DNA from 3 places in the Phyllobacterium sp. K27 genome. Region 2 is predicted to be linked to each of the others. Evidence: predicted binding sites of a transcription regulator. Region 2 holds the regulator's gene; each other region holds the start of a gene.
What was found. Region 2 encodes LexA, which represses DNA repair genes until DNA is damaged. Its sites were predicted from a motif close to TGTTCNNNNTGTGTTCNG; they were not measured.
Positions count from the first base shown of each region.

Region 1: a site for LexA is predicted at 3,217-3,234, ahead of uvrA (excinuclease ABC subunit UvrA). Genes of this name have one in related genera too.
Region 3: a site for LexA is predicted at 953-970, ahead of ACYJL1_RS00290 (DNA recombination protein RmuC). Genes of this name have one in related genera too.

Region 1 covers NZ_CM139240.1:2,351,983-2,358,235, forward strand. Annotated here, with positions in the region: gene ACYJL1_RS11440 (NAD(P)/FAD-dependent oxidoreductase) at 1-909, opposite strand, end outside; gene ACYJL1_RS11445 (NAD(P)H-dependent oxidoreductase) at 1,017-1,637, opposite strand; gene ACYJL1_RS11450 (TetR/AcrR family transcriptional regulator) at 1,717-2,343, shown strand; gene ACYJL1_RS11455 (single-stranded DNA-binding protein) at 2,434-2,955, opposite strand; gene uvrA (excinuclease ABC subunit UvrA) at 3,389-6,253, shown strand, end outside.
Region 2 covers NZ_CM139240.1:2,216,442-2,222,694, forward strand. Annotated here, with positions in the region: gene ACYJL1_RS10795 (ComEC/Rec2 family competence protein) at 1-822, shown strand, start outside; gene lexA (transcriptional repressor LexA) at 869-1,585, opposite strand; gene ACYJL1_RS10805 (substrate-binding domain-containing protein) at 1,737-2,759, opposite strand; gene ACYJL1_RS10810 (ABC transporter substrate-binding protein) at 3,043-4,305, shown strand; gene ACYJL1_RS10815 (carbohydrate ABC transporter permease) at 4,418-5,365, shown strand; gene ACYJL1_RS10820 (carbohydrate ABC transporter permease) at 5,365-6,192, shown strand; gene ACYJL1_RS10825 (ABC transporter ATP-binding protein) at 6,219-6,253, shown strand, end outside.
Region 3 covers NZ_CM139240.1:58,505-64,757, forward strand. Annotated here, with positions in the region: gene ACYJL1_RS00290 (DNA recombination protein RmuC) at 1-919, opposite strand, end outside; gene def (peptide deformylase) at 1,032-1,562, shown strand; gene fmt (methionyl-tRNA formyltransferase) at 1,572-2,501, shown strand; gene truA (tRNA pseudouridine(38-40) synthase TruA) at 2,515-3,294, shown strand; gene ACYJL1_RS00310 (hypothetical protein) at 3,252-3,866, opposite strand; gene dapE (succinyl-diaminopimelate desuccinylase) at 3,874-5,061, opposite strand; gene ACYJL1_RS00320 (2-dehydropantoate 2-reductase) at 5,145-6,161, shown strand.

The sequences.
Region 1 (6,253 bases), 140 kb from region 2:
AAAAATTTCAGGATGGTCTGGAACTGTAAGATCAGCATTAACAACCAGACGTCCTGCCCTGTCAGCCGGTGCGTTCAACCATTTTGCTGCCGGGGAAGCTTGTACACCCGCTGCCCAGATGATTGTTTTCGCCCGTAAGGAATGGCCTGCAAATTCCACGCCATCTGCGTGGCATTCGGTCACCGGATTACCGACATGCACAGTAACGCCAAGCTTCTCAAGCGCCCGCTTGGCATAGGCAGAAAGATCCTCGTTGAATGCGCCCAGAACACGCGGACCGCCTTCAATCAGCACGACACGGGCCGCAGCCGGATCAATCACCCGGAAATCACCCTTCAATGTGTCGCGTGACAAGTCAGCCAGAGTTCCGGCGATTTCCACGCCGGTTGGTCCGCCACCAATAATCACAAATGTCAGCAGTTCTGCGCGCTTTGCCGGATCAGGCTCGCGTTCAGCTTTTTCGAATGCCGTAAGAATGCGCCGACGGATCATCGTGGCATCCTCGAGCGTCTTCAAGCCAGGCGCATAAGATTCCCAATCATCATGACCGAAATATGCGTGTCGCGCACCGGTTGCCAGAACGAGGGTGTCATAGGAAATTACCTCGCCATCGAGCGTGGAAACCGTCCTTGCGACAGCATCAACCCCGTCAACTGTGCCCAGCAACGTCTTCACATTCTTGAATTTGCGCAAAAGATGCCGGATTGGCCAAGCGATTTCGGACGTGGCCAGTGTCGATGTAGCAACTTGATAAAGCAGCGGCTGAAATAGATGGTGATTGCGTTGATCGATCAGCGTTATATCAATATCGACATCACGCAGATTTTGAACTGTGACCAGACCGCCAAAGCCTGCGCCGACGATAACAAGACGATGGCGGGGTGCAACTGGTGTTTCGACTTGCGTCATAATCGGTCTCCGATGCACTTGCCCAACTGGTCTAACAGACCAGTTGTCCTGCGACAATTGCATCGGATGCCGAACAGCAATGCGTTATTGATGGAGCCATTGGCGGTTCAGGCAGCCACTGTTGATCGGATCTGCATATGCTTATCGAAGAGGGCCGCACCAATATTCCGCGCAGCATCAAACTGTTGGCGCGGATCTAGCGAGTCTGAATCCAACAAACGTGTCGATGACATCACAGGAGCGCCACAATAATCAAAGATTCCGTGATCAATTTGTGTCTTCATGGCGATATCGTATCCATGCTTTTCATACGTGTTCGCATCTGCACCTCCGATGCCGACGAGGTGGATTTGAAGATGGCCAAGCTTCTTGCGTAACTTCCCATCAAAATTGTCGTCATATGCCCAACCATTCGAAAAAACACGATCGATCCAACCCTTGAGCAGGCCAGGCATTGACCACCAGTAGACTGGAAATACGAGTACCAAACTGTCTGCCCGGTCTATTCGCGCTTGTTCAGCTGCTATATCGGATGGTGTAGTGACCCGCAAGCGATGGGTCGCAAGATCAGCTTCGGTGAATCGCGGATCAAAACCTTCTGCGGCAAGGTCAGCGATTTCGAATGAATGGTCCGAACTGGATTGCACCAGCCCCTCACCGATCTTTAGAGCAACGCTATTGGTCAGCGATTTGGGTTCGGGGTGCGAGGTGACAATGAGTGCGTGCATTTGATGACTCCATGATTAGAGATTGTGCAACTGCGTAAAACCTTATATACTTTTAGTAAGTTACTTTTGGTATATAGCGATGTCAAGCACAAAACCTTCAAACTCCTCATCCCCAGCAGTCCCGCGCCAGCGTCTTTCACGGGAAGCACGCCAGCGACAATTATTGGATGTTTCATGGAAATTAATTCACGACGAAGGCACAGAAGCGTTGACGCTCGGGAGACTGGCCGAGTTGTCGGGTGTAACAAAACCCGTCGTCTATGATCATTTTGGCACGCGGCCGGGACTACTCGCAGCCCTTTTTAAGGAGTTCGACGCGCGTCAGACTGCAATAATGGATGCGGCGCTTGAGCGTGCCGCCGCTAATCTTATCGACGTCGCCAAGATGATCGCCTCATCCTATGTTGATTGTGTTCTCACACAGGGGCGCGAAATTCCCGGAATCACTGCTGCACTGAAGGGGTCACCGGAACTTGATAAGATAAAGCACGACTTTGAGACAGTCTTTATAGAAAAGTGCAGACACCTTTTAAATGCGTTCTCCGGCGCACAGGGCGTTTCTTCGGCCGGGTTGTGGGGGATGCTTGGTGCTGCTGAAGGCTTATCGAATGCCGCAGTCAATGACGATATCTCTCCTGCACAGGCAAAAGAGGAACTCTACGAGATCATCATTTCACTGGTCGAAAGAGCCGGAAAACTAGCTTGATTGTCTAGCTTTCCAAAACAAACATCGGGCAGTCCTTGAACCACCCGATGCCTGAATTGACTGAGATTTGACACCAGCGTTCTATTTTGATCAGAACGGAATTTCATCATCGAGATCGCGTGAGAAATTACCGCCGCTCGAGCTGGAAGAACTCCCCGCACTGGACCGACCGAAGTCGGAACCACCACGATCGTCATTTACCTGACCGCGCCCTGAATTCCCCTCGAAAGAGCGTCCCCCGCCAGATCCGGCACCTTCACCGCGGGAGTCAAGCATCTGTAACTCACCACGGAATTTTTGCAGCACAACTTCCGTTGAATAGCGATCATTGCCCGTCTGGTCCTGCCATTTACGGGTCTGAAGCGCGCCCTCCAGATAAACTTTCATACCCTTTTTCAAGTACTGCTCGGCAACTTTTGCAAGATTGTCATTGAAAATGACAACGCTGTGCCATTCGGTCTTTTCTTTGCGTTCGCCGCTATTCTTGTCGCGCCAGCTTTCCGAAGTCGCGATACGCAGATTCACAACGGGATCACCCGATCCCAGCCGCCGGACTTCGGGGTCAGCGCCAAGATTTCCGACCAAAATGACCTTGTTGACACTGCCTGCCATGTTCAAAACTCCACAAATTCCAATTTTAAATTTTGCCTATCATACAGAAGCCATGGGCGTGGCGGGCAATTGATTGCCACTATCCACAATATACACCTCCTGCCAACATCGCCTATCACTTGCTGCAATCACGCTCCTGCCAGATTTGTCAGGAGACATTTTTCGTTTGTACAACCGACTACACCAGCTGAAAGTGCTCATTTACGATCAATTCGTGGCCGGATACATCCCAATGCAACGAGAGCTGGTATCAATAATATTTGTTCTTTCTTTGTTCTAACACTTGCTCTAATAATGTCAACATGGCTATGGTGATTCAGGATGCTGGGCAAAGTCCGGCCTCGCAAATTATCCATAATGCACTAGATAAAGGGAACCCTTCTCTCCGAGAACAATTCCCCACAACAGCATGCCCTCTCAAAGGCGAACCAACATGAGCGATCAGAAGTACATTTCCATTCGCGGCGCGCGCGAACATAATTTGAAGAACATTGATCTCGACCTGCCGCGCGACAAGTTGATTGTCATGACCGGCCTGTCTGGTTCGGGCAAGTCCTCGCTCGCCTTTGATACGATCTATGCGGAAGGCCAGAGGCGCTATGTCGAAAGCCTGTCGGCCTATGCACGGCAGTTTCTGGAAATGATGCAGAAGCCGGATGTCGATCAGATTGATGGCTTGTCTCCGGCAATCTCGATCGAACAAAAGACAACCAGCCGCAATCCGCGCTCCACGGTTGGCACCGTCACCGAGATTTATGACTATTTGCGCCTGCTTTATGCGCGTGTCGGCGTGCCTTATTCACCCGCAACAGGTTTGCCTATTGAAAGCCAGACTGTCAGCCAGATGGTGGATCGCGTCATGGCGCTTGAGGAAGGCGCCCGTCTGTTCATTCTCGCACCCATAGTGCGCGGGCGTAAGGGCGAATATCGCAAAGAGCTTGCCGATTTGCAGAAACGCGGTTTTCAGCGTGTGAAGGTCGACGGCATATTTTATGAGATTGCTGATGTTCCAGCGCTGGATAAGAAATACAAACACGATATTGACGTTGTGGTTGACCGCATTGTGGTCCGTCCGGATATTTCTGCGCGTCTGGCGGACAGTCTGGAAACTTGCCTGAAGCTCGCAGACGGCATTGCTGTGGCAGAATTTGCCGATAAGCCTCTGCCTGCCGACGAGACATCCAGTGAATCTGCCAATAAATCCAAAAACGAAACACATGAACGCATCATGTTTTCGGAAAAATTCGCCTGCCCTGTCTCGGGTTTCACGATTTCAGAGATTGAACCGCGCCTGTTCTCGTTCAACAATCCTTTTGGTGCCTGCCCGACCTGCGATGGTCTCGGCACTCAAAAGGCCATTGATCCGACAATGATCATTCCGGATGAGTCCCTGACATTGAAGAATGGTGCAATTGCACCCTGGGCGAAATCGAGTTCTCCTTATTATAGCCAGACATTGCAGGCATTGGGCGAAGCCTATGGTTTCAAGCTTGGCGAGCGTTGGCGCGACCTGAATGATAATGCGCGCGAAGCCATACTTTATGGTACCGGCAGCCGCGAAATCGCATTCTCCTACGATGATGGTTTGCGTTCCTACCGTACGACCAAATCATTTGAAGGCGTTATTCCTAATCTGGAGCGCCGGTGGAAAGAGACGGACTCCGCATGGTCGCGCGAGGAGATCGAACGTTTCATGTCCGGCACACCCTGCCCGGCCTGCAAGGGTTATCGTTTGAAGCCCGAAGCTCTTGCCGTTAAAATCGGTGGCCTGCATATTGGTCAGATCACTGAAAAATCCATTCGTCATGCGGATGCCTGGTTCAGTGACATCGATAAGAGCTTCAACGAGAAGCAGACGGAAATTGCTGCGCGCATTCTTAAAGAAATCCGCGAGCGCCTGCGCTTCCTGAATGATGTTGGCCTCGACTATCTGGCGCTTTCACGCAATTCAGGCACCCTCTCCGGCGGTGAAAGTCAGCGTATCCGGCTCGCATCGCAGATTGGCTCTGGTCTTACGGGCGTTCTTTATGTTCTGGACGAGCCATCCATTGGCCTGCATCAGCGGGATAACGAGCAATTGCTAAAGACCTTGCGCCACCTGCGGGATCTCGGAAATACAGTTATTGTGGTCGAGCACGACGAGGATGCGATTTTAACCGCTGACTATGTGGTCGATATCGGGCCTGCCGCCGGTATTCATGGCGGTCAGATTATTGCGAAAGGCAGTCCAGCGGATATTATGGCCAGCCCGAAATCTTTGACAGGCAAGTATTTGTCGGGCGAAGTCGAAGTGGCTGTTCCAGCGGAACGTCGGAAGGTCGACAAGAAGCGTATCAAAGTTGTCGGTGCGCGTGGCAACAACCTGAAAAATGTCTCGGCGGAAATCCCGCTCGGCACTTTCACGGCTGTAACGGGCGTATCGGGTGGCGGAAAATCCACATTCCTTATCGAGACATTGTTCAAAGCCGCATCGCGGCGGATCATGGGCTCGCGGGAACATCCCGCAGAGCACGACCATATTGAGGGTTTGGAGTTCCTGGATAAGGTCATCGATATCGACCAGTCACCCATCGGACGCACCCCGCGATCCAATCCCGCCACCTATACGGGGGCGTTTACACCCATCCGAGACTGGTTTGCCGGTTTACCGGAAGCCAAGGCGCGCGGCTATCAGCCGGGCCGTTTTTCGTTCAATGTCAAAGGCGGGCGCTGTGAAGCCTGTCAGGGTGATGGTGTTATCAAGATTGAAATGCACTTCCTGCCCGATGTCTATGTCACCTGTGACGTATGCCATGGCAAGCGCTATAATCGTGAAACGCTGGAAGTCCTGTTCAAGGGCAAGTCGATTGCCGACGTCCTTGATATGACTGTTGAAGAAGGTGCAGAATTCTTCGCTGCGGTTCCGGCTGTTCGTGACAAGTTGCAGACCCTGGCGAAGGTTGGTCTCGGCTATATCCATGTCGGCCAACAGGCAAATACACTTTCCGGCGGTGAGGCGCAGCGCATCAAGCTTGCGAAGGAACTGTCCCGCAAGGCTACAGGTCGTACCCTTTATATTCTTGATGAGCCAACAACAGGCTTACATTTCCATGACGTAGCAAAGCTTCTTGAAGTTTTGCATGAGCTAGTGGATCAAGGCAATACTGTGGTCGTGATCGAGCACAATCTGGAAGTCATCAAGACTGCCGATTGGGTGATCGACCTGGGGCCGGAAGGTGGCGACGGAGGCGGTGAGATTGTGGCGGTTGGCCGCCCTGAGGATATTGTCGATGCCGAACGATCTTATACAGGCCAGTTT
Region 2 (6,253 bases):
GTTATGGGATGGGGCATTGAGATCGTCATCACGATAGCAAAAGCTGTGGCTTTGCATTCACCAAGCGGAAATCTCGGACTGATACCCGAAATTTCGCTTGTTCTCATGGCAATAGCGCTCCTGATTCTTCTATTCCTTTCGACATGGTTGCGTCTGTTCGCTTTGCCGTTTGTGGTCATGGCCGTTGTTTTGACAAGTCGGGTATCGGAGCCCGCAATCATGATTTCAGAGGACGGGAAACTGGTCGCTATAAGAACAGAAGACGATCAGTTAGCAATCAACAGGCACGCCGGTGGTACGTTCAGTCTGAATAATTGGCAGCAGGGATATAAAACGCCGCAAATTATCAAGCCTGCAATGAAGGGTGATCTTGCAAGCGGGCCTCAATTTGAGTGCAACGACAAACTTTGCACTGCCCGCGAGCCGAAAGGGTTGGTTATCGCTTATACAGATGATGCAACAAGAGCAGCGGATGCATGCCGTGAAGGGCATGTCGTCATTTTGGCGTTTGCCACGAAGGTTGCGACTTGTCCAAACGCCGAAACATTGGTGCTTACAGCGCAGATGTTGGCGCTCAAGGGTGCTACGGAAATCAGATTCAAAGATTCGCAACCTGGCTCATTTGAAGCCGATCCTGCACTGACTGGAGCGGCCCTGGCAAAACAAGAACTTTTGCAACGCCTGGCTTCATCCGAGATTAAACATGCAGTCGGCACACCGAACCGGCCATGGAATAGTCACCGCATCTACTCTCGTGCCGCACGAAATCTGGAAGAGCGGCGAGCGAGCAAAAGAGAGCCACGTTCAGGTGAACAAAAGTAATCAGGCGCCTCTTATCATCTCGGCTTTTTAGTTCTTTTGGCGTTTTCTAGTACCGGCGTATCAGGCCAACCAGCTTGCCTTGGACCTGAACCCGATCCGGCCCAAAGATTCGGGTCTCATAGGCAGGGTTTGCTGCTTCAAGAGCGATGGATGCACCTTTGCGGCGAAAACGCTTCAACGTGGCCTCTTCATCATCCACAAGGGCCACGACGATTTCACCGGGGCTTGCCGTATCGCCGCGCTTGATGACAACAGTATCACCATCGAAAATACCCGCTTCGATCATGGAGTCGCCTTTGACCTCAAGCGCATAATGCTCGCCACTACCGATCATATCTGGCGGAAGGTTGAGCATATGGGTCTGGTTCTGGATTGCGGCGATGGGCACACCTGCTGCAATGCGTCCCATCACCGGGATGCTGATCATATTGGCAGCCACAATGTCCGCAGTGCTTGCTTGCGGGCGAGGCGGGGCGATATTGCGTCCCAAACTGCCTTCGATAACGCTTGGCGAAAATTTGCGTTGTGCGTTCAAGCCCGGCGCAATTGAATCCGGCAGGCGAAGGACTTCCAGCGCTCGTGCCCTATTTGCTAGCCGGCGAATAAATCCTCGCTCCTCCAGCGCGGTAATCAGACGGTGAATGCCCGATTTGGATGCGAGGTCCAATGCATCCTTCATCTCATCAAATGAAGGGGGAATGCCCGTTTCCTTCAACCGTTCATGAATGAAGAGCAGAAGTTCATGTTGTTTGCGCGTGAGCATAGGGCGATCCTTAAACGTGGAATCGGAAAAACAAAACCAGAACAAACACTATATGTTCCAGTTGTGTTCCACAAGGATTAATATCTGGTATAAACCAGTTACTTAAGGCGCCGCACACTGAAAATCAGATAAATAACGGAGAGCAATATGCTTAGCCGCGTATTGGAGGGCCACTGGATTGGCGTACGGTGAGCTCGACAGGCCATAGCTCATGAATATTGTCCACCGGTTCGCCATCGAGCACGCGCACCAGCATTTCAGCGATCCTTGTTGCGGCGGAACGCATTGACGACCGTGTGGTCGTCATGGATGGAACCATGTTGCTCGCATTGAGATAGGGGAAGACGTCATCGTGGGTGATGAGAGATACCTGCTTGCCCAACTGATATCCCTTGTTGCGGACGGCGCGCGAGACGCCCAAAGCCGTCATCATCGATCCTGCAATAATAGCTGTTGGTTGCGGTGTACATGAAAGCAAGCGCTGCGTTTCACGAAAGCCAATTTCATCAGAGAAATAGTCGTGAACGATAAAGCGTGGGTCCACTTCGACACCGCGTTCATTTAAAGCTTGCCGATACCCCAGTTCTCGATGCTCGGAAAATGTGAAGCCCTTCAAGCCATCAATCATGGCGATGTGCCGATGTCCCAAATCGAGAAGGTGGCTTGCTGCCTGATAGAACGCGCCCTGATTGTCAATGTCCAGCCAAGCATGAGGTCTGTCAATATTTGTGCGTCCATGTAGGACAAAAGGGAAGTTTGCATCAAGCAGCATGGATACACGCTCGTCGACCAAAACGGGGCCGGAGACAATAATCGCATCGACACGTTTGCTGGAGATGAGGCGCTTATAGACTGAAATTTCGTCATTATCGATAATCGGGCTCAGTAAAAAATCAATCTCGTCCCGGGAGAGGCGCTCCGCCAGACCGGCAAGAAATTCTGCCGTATGTGGACCGAATCGTTGACTGGAGTCTGCAGGGATGACGAGGCCAATTGCACCCACACGGCCCATGGCAAGACGCCGCGCATTCGCATTCGCGCTGTAGCCAAATTTCAATGCCGCCTTGTTGACGCGCTCGCGCGTCGCTTCATTCACTTCCGGATAACCATTCAGCGCGCGGCTGACGGTCGTCTGGGAAAGGTTGAGCTTTTCAGCGAGTTCTTTCAGCTTCATGCTGGGTGATCCAAACCAGGTTCCGATCCGTGTAATCAAATGTCTGTTTCAGCGTAGTATAACCATAGTTCAAAGCGCTTTAAATGATCTACACAATTTTATTTGGCTGATTACCAGCGTTCATAAACTATTTATTGACAATCGATTTGCGTTTTGACACTTTTTATCCAAAGCGCTTTGGATAAGTTGATTTGACCATCTGACGCGTTTGAGGAGGACTTGCAATTGGGATTGTGTGCCGTCCGGCATAGGGTGATCCATCAAAGATTTTTGGGAGGATTTTATGAAGAAGAGTTCCGTTTTTGCAGGCGTATTGCTTACCGCGCTGTTATCTTCCAGTGCCTATGCAGCCAATCTTTCTATCGTCTATAGCTCAACTGGCAATGAGACCGCCGAGTTGCGCAAGCAGCTTGACCGCTTTGAAAAAGAGACGGGAAACAAAGTTTCCATCGTTGCCATGCCATCCAGCAGTTCCGATAATTTCGGCCAGTATCGTCTTTGGCTTGCTGCCGGAAATACGGATATCGATGTCTATAAGACCGATGTCGTTTGGGCGCCCCAGTTGTCGGAGCAATTCCTCGATTTGACCGAAGCGGCAAAAGACGTTGTGGATCAACATTTCCCATCGATCATTGAGAGCCAGACGGTCGACGGCAAGTTGGTAGCCCTGCCATTATATACGGATGCGCCGGCACTTTATTATCGCAAGGATTTGCTTGAAAAGTACAATAAGCCCGTTCCCAAGACCTGGGATGAAATGGCTGCGACCGCCAGGGAAGTGCAGGATAGCGAACGTCAGGCCGGAAACAAAGGAATGTTTGGATTTGTATTTCAGGGAAATGCCTATGAAGGGCTGACCTGTAATGCATTGGAATGGATAAAATCATCCGGCGGTGGCCAGATTGTTGAAGCTGACGGTACGATCTCGGTCAATAACCCGCAAGCGGTTGCAGCAATTGATCGCGCCAAAGGCTGGATCGACACGATTTCGCCAAAAGGTGCACTGGCCTACAAGGAAGAAGAATCTCGCGGTGTCTGGCAGACGGGCAATTCCGTCTTCATGAGAAATTGGCCTTACGCCTATTCGTTGAGCCAAGGTGCTGACAGCGCCGTTAAAGGTAAGTTCGATGTAGCGCCGCTTCCGGTCGGAAAGGAAGGCGAGAAGTCTGCAGCAACTCTCGGTGGCTGGAATCTGGCCGTTTCGAAATACTCGAAATCACCTGACGAGGCGATAAAGCTTACCCTGTTCCTTGCTGCCGCCGAGCAGCAGAAGGAAATGGCGATCAATATCTCCCATCTGCCGACGATTAAATCCCTCTATGATGACAAGGATATCGCGACAGCGCAGCCGCTGATCCCATTGTGGAAACCGGTGTTCGAAACGGCCGTGCCAAGGCCATCCGCTCCAACAAAGGTCAAATATAACGAGGTCTCTTCCATGTTCTGGAGCGCTGTTCACGACACGTTGTCCGGTAACGGCACGGCGGCTGAAAATCTGGAGTTACTTGAAGCCAAAATCGCGGAGCTTCAGGGAGGTAGCTGGTAGGTCTCTACCAGCTTAAGGGCACGGTGCGAGTTGTTGGAGTCCTCCTGACAATCAGCTCGCACCGATTGCCTGAGTTCGCATCCCGATGTTTTTCCTGGGCAGGAATTCAAACATGACCTCAACAGTATTGCGATCGGATTTGTTGCGCCAGCGAACACGTTCGGCTCAACTTTTCCTCATACCGATGATCATCGCTCTGGCAATCGTTGCCGGCTGGCCGTTGATCCGTACCATCTATTTTTCCTTCACCGATGCCTCGCTCACAAATATGGGGGGAGCCAAATGGGTTGGTTTTAAAAATTATCTTTCATGGGTTCAGCTTAAAAGCGGACGCACGATCTATTCAGGCCTGCTGGTTGATCCTGCTTGGTGGAATGCGGTCTGGAATACGGTGCGCTTTGCGGTCATCTCGGTGGCGCTTGAAGCCTTTTTCGGAATGATTATCGCGCTTGTGCTCAATGCCGAATTCAAGGGCAGGGGTATTGTACGCGCAGCTATTCTCATTCCCTGGGCGATACCCACCATCGTCTCGGCCCGCATGTGGGGATGGATGCTCAACGATCAGTTTGGCATTCTCAACGATCTGTTCATGCGCCTTGGCTTCATCGACAATCCGATTGCCTGGACCGCAAGTTCTGATACGGCGATGATCGCAGTGCTGATTGTCGATGTTTGGAAGACCACACCGTTTATGGCGCTGCTGATCCTTGCCGGCCTGCAAATGGTGCCGAGCGATGTTTACGAGGCCGCCAAGATTGACGGCGTGCATCCGGTAAAGCAGTTTTTCCGTATTACGCTGCCTCTTGTCAAACCGGCCCTGATGGTCGCGATTATCTTCCGCCTGCTCGATGCAATGCGCATTTTCGACCTGATTTATGTTCTGACGCCAAACAGTACACAGACGAAAACCATGTCGGTGCTCGCGCGTGAAAATCTCATTGAATTCGACAAATTTGCCTATGGTTCGGCACAATCGACATTGTTGTTTGTTGTCATTGCTCTCATGACCATCCTGGCTATCTGGGTCGGTCGGGTTCGGCTGGATGGGGGAGACCGCTAATGCCCGTCGCTGTCAAGAATACTGCATTTTACGTACTGGTGGTGCTCATCGTTCTGTTTGCGGTGTTTCCATTCTACTACGCAATCATCACAAGCTTCAAAACGGGCAGTGCGCTCTTTACGATTGAATATTGGCCGACATCGTTTTCGCTGGCCAATTATGTCACTGTCATTGAAGCGGGAAGCTTCCCCCGCAATCTTCTGAATTCGCTTATCGTGTCCGGGCTTGTTGTCGCCTTATCGCTGCTCATGGCGGTGACAGCAGCGTTCGCTTTGGCGCGTGTGCGTTTTCGCGGTCGCTCGCTGCTCTTGCTGACGATTCTTTCGGTCTCGATGTTCCCGCAGATTGCAGTGCTGGCGGGTCTGTTCGAGGTTATCCGTTTCCTTGGGCTTTATAATACGTTGTGGGGTTTGATCTTCTCATACACGATCTTCACATTGCCCTTTACCGTCTGGGTACTGACGACATTCATGCGGGATTTGCCGATTGAAATTGAGGAGGCAGCTATTGTAGATGGTGCCACGCCATGGGTCATCATCACCAAAGTATTCCTGCCATTAATGTGGCCGGCGCTGGTGACGACAGGGCTTTTGGCATTCATTGCCGCATGGAATGAGTTTCTGTTTGCCCTGACTTTTACCTCGTCAACAGAAACACGTACGGTTCCAGTCATCATTGCACTTCTGTCCGGTAACAGCGCTCACGAGGTGCCGTGGGGTCTGATCATGGCGGCATCCGTCATCGTAACGGTGCCATTGGTCGTTCTGGTGCTAATTTTCCAACGCAAGATCATTTCCGGTCTCACCGCCGGCGGCGTCAAAGGCTAGAGCCTCGCGCTCAGGGGAGTTTCAAAATGACAGTTATTCGCTTGAACAATATACGCAAATC
Region 3 (6,253 bases), 1.2 Mb from region 2:
CCTGAATGGACAGCATTAATAAGGATGGCGATACGATAACAATACGAGAGCGATGCGCCTTCTGGATCACCCCTTCAAAATTCTCATGAATTTCGGCAAAGACTGATTCCGAGGGCACAAAGAGAAACGCGGTATCCTGTGTCTCGCCATTGATCAGATATTTTTCCGCGACATCGCGAATGTGAATCTCGATGTCGCGCCGGAACTGGGTGGCGGCAATCTTCTTGCCTTCCGGCGTTTCGGATTCGCGTATGGCATTCCAAGCCTCCAGAGGAAATTTGGCGTCGATTACCAGATTTGCTGCACCGTTGGGCATGCGAACCACGCAATCCGGCCTGCTGCCATTCGACAGTGTTGCCTGAAACTCATAAGCTCCCTGCGGCAGGCCATCGGCGATAATTGCCTCCATCCGCGCCTGACCAAAGGCCCCGCGCGTCTGCTTGTTGGCCAGAATTGCCTGCAATTGTACGACCTGCCCCGCGAGCGTCTGAATATTGTTCTGGGCCGTATCAATGACGGCGAGCCGCTCCTGCAACTTGGCAAGGTTTTCGTGCGTAGACTTGGTTTGATCCGTCATGGTTTGGCCGATGCGGGTGGTCATACCGTCAAGCCGTTCCCGGATGGATTGATTAAGTTCCGCCTGGCGAGAACCGAAGAGTTCGGCCATTGTCTGCATGCGCCCTTGCATTTCAGACTGGCTTTTGAGGATTTCCCCCATCCGCGCTTCCGCGTCGCGGGCCCGATCCTCAGCTTGTATCTCTGCAACAAGCCGCATGCGTGCTGCCCGCATGACCGCAATAATGGCAAAAACAACCACCAAAGCCGTCATAAGCGCCACCGTAAACAGTACTGCACCTACTGATATAGACGTGGCGCCCAGCTGAAACAGCGTTTGATTGAGAGAGATAGAAGTTTCCATCGAACAAGAATAACCGATTCGATTGGCAAATGTGAGATCAAAACAAGAACATTTTTATGATTGAGTCTGATGCCGCATTGACGGCTGAAAATCGAGATATTAGGTGAAGGTCATGTCTATCAAACCACTCGTCATCCTTCCCGATCCGCTGCTTCGTCAGGTTTCCAAACCTGTCGCAAGTTTCGACGCGGATTTGCGCAAATTTTCCACCGATATGCTGGACACAATGTATGACGCGCCCGGCATTGGTCTAGCGGCCATTCAGGTCGGCGCACCGATCCAGATGCTGGTGATTGACCTTGCCAAGGAAGATGAGCCGAAGGCGCCGCAGGTTTACGTTAATCCAAAGGTGCTTTGGTCCAGCGACGAGCGGAATGTCTACGAAGAAGGCTGCCTTTCCATCCCTGACTATTATGCGGAAGTCGAGCGGCCAAAGCAGGTACGCGTTTCCTATTTCGATATTGAGGGGAAGCCGCAGGAAGTCGAAGCCGACGGACTTTTGGCAACGTGCCTGCAACATGAAATCGATCATTTGAATGGCGTTCTCTTCATCGATTATATTTCGCGGCTGAAGCGTGAAATGGTGGTGAAAAAGTTCAAGAAACTCGCCAAGGATCGTCCTCCAAGCCGATTGGCGGTTTAGGCGATGAGCTTGCGAATTATATTCATGGGCACGCCGGATTTTTCCGTGCCTATTCTCAATGCGTTGATCGGCCAGGGTCATGAAATTGTTGCCGTCTACAGCCAGCCACCGCGTCCTGCGGGCAGGCGTGGACTTGAACTGACGCCCTCCCCGGTTCACCGCAATGCAGAGCAATTCGGCATTGAGGTTCGTACACCAAAGAGCTTGAAAGACCCGGACGAGCAACAGGCTTTTATCGACCTCAAAGCAGATGTTGCGATCGTTGTCGCCTATGGACTGATTTTACCAAAGGAGATTCTCGAAGGCACGCGTCTAGGTTGCTACAATGGGCACGCATCGCTGCTGCCACGCTGGCGGGGAGCGGCGCCAATCCAGCGTGCCATTATGGCTGGCGACCTTGAAACCGGCATCATGATCATGAAGATGGACGAAGGCCTTGATACAGGGCCGGTCGCCATGGTCGAGAAAATCAACATCACGGCTGACATGACAGCGGGCGAATTGCATGACCAGCTTAGCATGGCTGGTGCTGATCTGATGGTACGCGCCGTTGCAGCTCTGGAGCGCGACAGCCTGACACTCACACCGCAATCCGATGAAGGCGTGACCTACGCCTCCAAGATCACCAAAGTGGAAACGCGGATCGACTGGACCCAGCCTGCAATCGATGTTCATAATCGCATTCGTGGTCTGGCGCCCTTTCCGGGTGCCTGGTGCGAAATGGAGATCGGCGGGGATCTGGAACGTGTCAAACTTTTGCGCTCGGTGCTGGCGACAGGCGTAGGCGCTCCCGGGACCGTTCTGGATAATGATTTGCGCATAGCCTGTGGCGAGGGCGCGGTTCGCCTGCGGACATTGCAGCGCGCGGGCGGCAAAGCCATGGACGGGCAGGAGTTTCAGCGCGGGGCTAAAATAGCGCAGGGTACACGGCTGCCATGAACGGCACATTCTAATGCCCCGCTATAAGCTTACGGTCGAGTATGATGGCACGCCATATGCCGGTTGGCAGCGTCAGGAAAACGGTCACACAGTTCAGGCCGCTATCGAGCAGGCGATATTCAAGTTCTGTGGCGAAGCCATATCTCTCGGTGCAGCGGGACGTACCGACTCAGGCGTTCATGCCAGCGCACAGGTCGCCCATGTTGATCTGACAAAGAACTGGAGCAGTTCGAAAGTGCGTGAAGCGCTTAATGCGCATCTTGTTTTCGCCGGGGAAACCGTCAGCATTATCAACGTCGAGCTCGTCAGCTCCCGGTTCGATGCACGATTTTCGGCGACAGGCCGCCACTATCTCTACCGGATCGTCAATCGCAGACCACCTGCCCCGCTTGAGGCTTATCGCGCATGGTGGGTGAAAAAGCCGCTGGATGCGCAAGCCATGCATGTCGCAGCACAGCGGCTCATCGGGACACATGACTTCACCACATTTCGCGCAACGCAGTGTCAGTCAAAAAGCCCCGTTAAAACCCTCGACTTCTTAAGCGTTCAGCGAGTTGGCGAGATCGTTGAGATCAGGGCGTCCGCCCGGTCATTTCTTCACAATCAAATTCGTTCCTTTGCAGGAACACTGCAAGAAGTCGGATGTGGACGATGGAATGCGGATGATGTGAGCGCCGCTCTTGAAGCACGCGACCGGCAAGCGTGTGGCCCTGTTGCGCCGCCGCACGGCCTATATTTGATAGGCGTAGATTATCCGCTGACCGACGGCATCGCGATTCCCAAAGCATCTTGAAGCACAATCACCATCAATAACGATCCGACGATGAGCGCGGCGAAGAAACCGGCGGACCATAGGTAAGATTTCTTCAATGCGACATGCACCAACCGGTAGGTAAAAACCATTATCGCTGCATAAATTATCATGTTCAAGCTGCCGATCAGAGCCGGCCAGTCAGGAAAGACCATTCGTGCCAGCGTGGCTGGCACCGTTAGCCATACACCGATCACTGATCCCCAATTGGTTGCAACGACATACGGACTGAAGCGCTTGGTAATTCCCAGTGGCCGGACAAGAAAAGCCAGGATCACCAGCGGCAGAATCCAAGTTGCAAGATCGATAAAGGCAGCACTCCCGATAATGGAAAGTCGGCTGCCGGTTTCGGGGCGCAAAGCGACAAGATCATTGGCAAAAACAATCCAGCCCAGGATGAGAGGCGGCAGTGATATTGTTATGGCATGAAAGGACTGCCAAAAACCGTCTTCCGAAAAATCAAGCTCCTCGAGACCATCTGCATGACCATTCATCATGCGCCAGGCGCCTCGCAGATAGCGTTGTATTTCGTTCCAGTCCGGTATGTCGCTCATCAACTGTTCACGCAAAAAAATCCGCAATGAAGCGTTCGTATATCTGCGTTAAGGTTTCAAGATCGGCCACCGATACGCGCTCGTCAACCATATGCATGGTCTGTCCAACAAGACCGAACTCCACCACCGGACAATAATCCTTGATGAAGCGAGCGTCGGATGTGCCTCCTGATGTCGAGAGCTGTGGACGCTTTCCTGTCACTGCCTGTACGGATGAGGTCAGCGTTCCGATCAGCTTTTCATTATGCGTCAAAAATACATGACTTGGCCGGTCGCGCCAGATCAGTTCGTAGTTTACGGGCGTCTTCCTGCCCGGGCGTAGCTTGCGACGGCCTGCGGCCCTGTCGAGCCTGTTGTGGATATCGGCCATCAGGGTTTCATCGGTCCATGTATCATTAAACCTTATATTGAACGTCGCGGTCGCGTCGGCAGGAATGACATTGACTGCCGGATTCCCCACATCAATCGTTGTGACTTCGAGATTGGTTGCCTGAAAATCCTTGGTGCCCTTGTCAAAAGCCGGGTAGAGCAGGCTGTCCACAAGCATTGTCAGGCCGCGAACCGGATTATCCGCTAAATGTGGATAAGCAGCGTGACCCTGAACACCACGCACCACAACTGTGCCAGACAGAGAACCGCGACGGCCAATCTTGATCATGTCGCCAAGTTTGTCAGGATTGGTTGGCTCGCCTACGATCGCGGCGTCCCAGCTTTCTCCCTTGGCCTTGGCCCATTCGAGCAATTTGCCAGTGCCGTTGATGGAAGGCCCCTCTTCATCGCCGGTTATCAAAAATGAGATCGAGCCTTTGAGCTCGCTGTTTTTCTCCAGATAACGGGCAACAGCCGCGGCAAAACAGGCAATGCCGCCTTTCATGTCCACAGCCCCACGCCCATACATTTCGCCGTTGTGAATGGTCGCGGAGAACGGTGGATAGGTCCATGCGGCTTCATCGCCCACGGGAACCACATCCGTATGTCCCGCGAACATCAAATGCGGACCGTTGCCCGAGCGCCTTGCATAAAGGTTCTCGACATCCGGTGTTCCGTCTTCGCTGAAAACAGGTCTTTCCACCGAGAACCCCAGCGGGGCAAGTATGGATTGGACCGTCGTCAGCGCTCCGCCTTCCAAGGGCGTTACAGATGGACAGGCTATGAGCCGTGCGAGGTTTTGGACTGGATCAGCAGAGGTTTTCATGTGTAATGCGATAATGGAAAAGCACGATCCTGTCACGCTCCACATGACTGATTTCGTGCCGCTTTTTGCTTGAAGGGTATGTCATGGTCTCCGACAAATCGCGCATTGCAATCGCTGGCTCTGGGTCTATCGGCTGCTATGTCGGGGGAAGCCTTGCGGCGGCTGGCAGACGGGTGAGTTTTCTGACCAGACCTCGTGCTGAGGCCAGGCTTCGAGATGCGGGGCTCAAGGTCATCGATCTGGATGGGACAGAGCAACGCATTCCACCGCAAAAGCTCCAATTGAGCAACGACCCGGCAGTCGCCTTTGCAAATGCCGAGATCATTCTGATCACAGTCAAAAGCGGAGCGACGGAAGAAATGGCAGGCCTTGTCGCCAAACATGCGCCGTCAGACGCAATTATTGTCAGCCTTCAGAATGGGGTCAGCAATGCGGAAATTTTACGCCGAAGTTTGCCGGAAGGAATGATCGTCATTTCTGGAATGGTGCCGTTCAATGTCGTTCAGTCGGGCAACTCCGAAGAACCGCTCACTGTGAGGCGAACCACCCAGGGCACGGTGCTGATCGACGACAAGCTGACGGAACTGCCTGTGATTCTTTCAGCCTCAGGTCTATCGGTGCAAGCGCATCCGGATATAGAGGGTGTTCTTTGGGGGAAATTGCTGATGAACCTCAACAATGCGCCGAATGCACTGTCCAATTTGCCGCTTGCCGAGCAATTGGCAGACCGCAAGTGGCGGCAACTGGTAGCGGACCAGATGAGTGAGGGTCTTGGTATCATGAAGGCGCATGATATCAGGCCGGCAAAGCTTCAGGGCATTAATCCTGCCCTTCTTCCCTGGATCTTAAGATTGCCAAACTTTCTGTTTCGCATCGTCGCCCGCAAGATGCTGGCAATTGATCCAAGGGCCCGATCCTCAATGTGGGAAGACTTTTCACGCGGACGACCCACCGAGATAGATTATCTCCAAGGTGTAATCGCCAAAATGGCGAAGGAGAAGGACTTGCCTGCTCCGCTTGCCAATAAGATTCTGTCCTGCGTCAAACACGCGGAGGGAAAGCCCCTCCGCAGCCACTCAGTTAAGGAAATCCGGTCTTAGAGCGTTTTGCGTTTTGGTAGATTCAAAACGACGCCTAAGCCTTTGTTTTTACGCAATTCCGGACGGAAAACCGCTACACACTTTTCCTGGAA